Regions from separate parts of the Clostridium sp. CM041 genome, predicted to be linked through region 2. Evidence: a T-box and tRNA genes for the amino acid it is inferred to sense, from the RefSeq annotation. Region 2 holds a T-box; the other holds one or more tRNA genes.

Region 1 (2,195 bases), 690 kb from region 2:
TTATTTGCCCTCCTAGTAACATTTTATACGAGGCTGTATGTGGTCACCCTGATATGCTTATGCATATTTTAGGCAATGATATTATAGTTCATAAAGACATGGATAACGAATTCATACTGAGCTTAGTTTTGTTAAATTATAAAGTTTATAAATCAAATTCAACTTTAAAAAATAAATACCCTTATGATATATGTCTCAATTCATTAAGCCTAGGCAATCTTTTTATTCACTCAGTTAATTTTACTGACACTAATCTTTTGTCACTATTGAAAAACAGAAAATTAATAAACGTTAAGCAAGGTTATACAAAATGCTCTACTTGCATTGTAAATGATCATGCAGTCATAACTAGTGATGTTTCTATCGCTAAGGCTTTAAGCATTGAAAAAATAGATATTTTATTAGTCCCACCTGGTGATATTATCCTTCCCGGGCTTAACTACGGTTTTATAGGTGGCGTAACAGGTCTTATCGAAGATAATGTCTTAGCTTTTTATGGTCACTTAGATCATTATTTGTATGGGAAAGAAGTATTAAATTTTTTAAATAAGCATAAGGTAGAACCCGTGTTTTTAAGAAATGGAAAACTAATCGATAGAGGTAGTATTTTGAGAGTCTAAAGAATCCAGAATATGCGGAAATAAAAAGTAGCCCAATTGCTGAAACATCAGCATTTGGACTACTTTTTATTGTTTTGGAGGCGCCACCCGGATTTGAACCGGGGAATAAAGGTTTTGCAGACCTTGACCTTACCGCTTGGCTATAGCGCCATTATTCATAATTATAGTTGGAGCGGAAGACGAGATTCGAACTCGCGACGTTCACCTTGGCAAGGTGACGCTCTACCACTGAGCCACTTCCGCAACATGGTGGCTAGACCAGGAATCGAACCAGGGACACGAGGATTTTCAGTCCTCTGCTCTACCGACTGAGCTATCCAGCCTTAATAATTTTAAATTTAGTAAATTTAAATGGCGACTCAAAAGGGACTCGAACCCTCGACCTCCGCCGTGACAGGGCGGCACTCTAACCAACTGAGCTATTGAGCCATATGTGGTGGGAACAACAGGGTTCGAACCTGTGACCCTCTGCTTGTAAGGCAGATGCTCTCCCAGCTGAGCTATGCTCCCACATATCTTTATCAGACTAGTACAGTTTACATCATTTCATAAAACTTGTCAACTACTTTATGTGTTAACTGTTTTTTTACTTTATTGTTAACTTCCTCGTCCATGTGTACTTTGTGAGTACTTTATTATATTATAAGATTTTCTTACGGCTGTCAACCATAAATACGGCGGATATTCATGTATATTTGAATTATACTCCCTATTTGTCAAATTTACTCCACTTTACTACGATTTGAAACATATATTACTATAGAATATAGTTTGTGTATTGCTCACTATAAAAAGCAATATCACAAATACTATATTCTCTTTATCCAAAGATGTATTTTTTCTATGAATTAGCTTCTTTAAGTAATTTCCCAATTTCTTCATGATTGAATTCATAATTTTCATTACAAAAATGGCATTTAAGTTCTTCTGTTTTACCATCATTATATAATTCCTCTAAATCCTTTTTACCTATACTTATTAAGGCCTTCTCAACTCTTTCCCTACAACAATCACATTTATACGTCGGCTTAACCTCTTCATGTATTTTAAGTTCCATATCTTCAAAAATAAATTCCAAAATTTCTTCGATGTTCATCCCTTTTGCTATTAATTCAGTTATAGATGGAATTTCTTCAAGTCTATACGTTATTATATCAGCTAAAAATTCATCTGCACCAGGCATCATTTGTATTATAAAACCTCCTGAAGCTTTAATGCTCATGTCCGTGTCAACTAAAACTCCGAGTCCCACAGCAGACGGCGTTTGCTCTGATACAGTAAAGTAATAAGCTAAATCATCCCCAATTTCACCTGTAGAGATTGGCACTTGACCTATATACGGTTCCTTTAGTCCCAAATCTCTTATAATCCTTAAATAACCATCCATACCAATGGCAGCACTTACATCAAGTTTCCCCTGTTTGTTTGCAGGCAAATCTACATTAGGATTTCCTATGTACCCTTTTACACTTACATCAGCATGAGCAGTTACTACCACTCCTCTTGCTTCTCCTCCGCCATCAATTTGAAGTGTTAAACTATCTTGCTGCGACTTTAACATGCTTCCCATAAGAG
Region 2 (2,195 bases):
GGACTTTGATAAAATAACTACTAATGAAGAAGCTAGGGTTATAGCTAAAGAAAAGCATTTACAATTTAAAAAAGAATTAGAAAATTGCTCAAAAGCAGATATATTAAATGAATTATTTGAAGTATATGTGGAAGAAAAACTAATTCAACCAACATTCTTATGTGATTACCCTGTAGAGATATCACCTCTTACTAAAAAGAAGAGAGGAGATTCAGAGTTTACAGAGAGATTTGAAGGCTTTGTGTTTGGAAGAGAAGTGTGTAATGCATACTCAGAGTTAAATGATCCAGTAGTTCAAAGAGAGAGATTTATGCAACAAGCAAAAGAAAGAGAACTAGGTGATGATGAGGCTTATTTAATAGATGAAGAATTTATGAGTGCATTAGAAACCGGAATGCCACCAACAGGAGGACTGGGCATAGGAATCGATAGAATGGTAATGTTCTTAACGGACTCTTATTCAATAAGAGATGTTATCCTATTTCCTACAATGAAACCAATTCAGTAATTTAAGAAAATAAAAAGGATATTTTAGTTAATCTAAAATATCCTTTTTATTTTTTAAGCATAACTATAGCACTTAAAATCATAAAATTATAAAAAAAAAGAAAAAACTATTGAATTTTTAGTTATGTATGTTATAATGTTGTTGTAAGCAATAATAATCCGCGATAGCTCAACGGTGGAGCACTCGGCTGTTAACCGATAGGTTGAAGGTTCAAATCCTTTTCGCGGAGCCATTTTTTATTTTTGGAACTCAATATTATAAGAAATCTAATGCATAATAAAATAATTCACTGTGATAAAGAAGAGTAGTAGTAGTACTTTATAAGAGAGATTGTGGCTGGTGTAAACAATCAAAGTATTATTGTGAAAGGGACTTTTGAGTGTATAGAATTTAAAGTAGGGCATGTGCCAATAAGGGTGGAACCGCGGAAGTAATTTTCGTCCCTTAGGGTATAGTCTTTTTTTTATACGTAAAATAAAAGAGAATGCTTTATGCGGGTGTGATAAATTGAATTGGTTATATTTAGGGTAAATAGGAAAGAATACAAGATGTAATGTTAATATATTGTAATGACCATTGAGAAGTATATAAAACAAGATATCATTAGATTGTAAAAAAAATAGGAGGGGTTAATATGGCATTTGAAAAAAGTATGGATAAGATAGTTGCGTTATGCAAAAACAGAGGGTTCGTATTCCCAGGGTCTGATATATATGGTGGGCTCGCTAATTCGTGGGATTATGGTCCTCTGGGAGTTGAATTTAAAAACAATGTTAAAAAAGCTTGGTGGAAAAAATTTGTTCAAGAAAGTCCATATAATGTAGGCGTAGACTGCGCTATACTTATGAACCCAGAGGTATGGGTTGCGACGGGCCACGTTGGAGGATTTTCAGATCCGCTAATGGATTGCAAAGATTGCAAAGCTAGATTTAGAGCGGATAAGTTAGTGGAAGACCATATGACAAATCAGGGAGTAGAAGTAGCTACTGCTGATGGATGGTCAAATGAAGAGTTAAAAGAATATATAGCAAAAAATGAAATAGTATGTCCTAAATGTGGAAAGAAAGACTTTACTGATATTAGAAAATTTAATTTAATGTTTAAGACTTCCCAGGGAATAACAGAAGATGGAAAATCAGAAATATATTTAAGACCAGAAACGGCTCAGGGTATCTTTGTAAACTTTAAAAATGTTCAAAGAGCTTCAAGAAAAAAAGTTCCATTTGGAATAGGCCAAGTAGGGAAGGCTTTCAGGAATGAAATAACACCAGGGAATTTTATTTTTAGAACTAGGGAATTTGAGCAAATGGAATTGGAATTTTTCTGTAAACCGGGTACAGATTTAGAATGGTTTGCATATTGGAAAGAGTATTGTGCTAATTTTTTGTATAATTTGGGAATGGAAAAGGAAAATTTAAGATTTAGAGACCATGGAGAAGAGGAATTATCTTTTTATAGTAATGCTACTTGTGACATAGAATTCTTGTTTCCTTTTGGATGGGGTGAATTATGGGGCGTTGCTGATAGAACTGATTATGACTTAAAGAAACATATGGAACATTCAGGGAATGATTTAAGTTATCTAGATCCTATTACTAATGAAAAATATGTACCGTATTGTATAGAACCTTCTCTGGGTGCAGATAGAGTTGTTCTTGCATTCTTAGTTAATGCATATGATGAAGAA

Evidence for each region. A T-box is a leader RNA that pairs with one kind of tRNA and senses whether it is charged. The one in region 2 lies ahead of ACWJJT_RS12365 (glycine--tRNA ligase), so its partner is inferred to be a tRNA-Gly.
Region 1: it has a tRNA-Gly gene. The T-box ahead of ACWJJT_RS12365 (glycine--tRNA ligase) is inferred to sense a tRNA for this amino acid. The anticodon was not compared.

Annotation. Positions count from the first base shown of each region.
Region 1 covers NZ_CM143648.1:3,312,093-3,314,287, reverse strand. The annotation lists gene ACWJJT_RS15650 (DUF6873 family GME fold protein) at 1-620, shown strand, start outside; tRNA gene ACWJJT_RS15645 (tRNA-Cys) at 696-770, opposite strand; tRNA gene ACWJJT_RS15640 (tRNA-Gly) at 789-863, opposite strand; tRNA gene ACWJJT_RS15635 (tRNA-Phe) at 868-943, opposite strand; tRNA gene ACWJJT_RS15630 (tRNA-Asp) at 973-1,049, opposite strand; tRNA gene ACWJJT_RS15625 (tRNA-Val) at 1,055-1,130, opposite strand; gene hslO (Hsp33 family molecular chaperone HslO) at 1,462-2,195, opposite strand, start outside.
Region 2 covers NZ_CM143648.1:2,623,166-2,625,360, forward strand. The annotation lists gene lysS (lysine--tRNA ligase) at 1-508, shown strand, start outside; tRNA gene ACWJJT_RS12360 (tRNA-Asn) at 666-740, shown strand; T-box leader at 791-956, shown strand; gene ACWJJT_RS12365 (glycine--tRNA ligase) at 1,143-2,195, shown strand, end outside.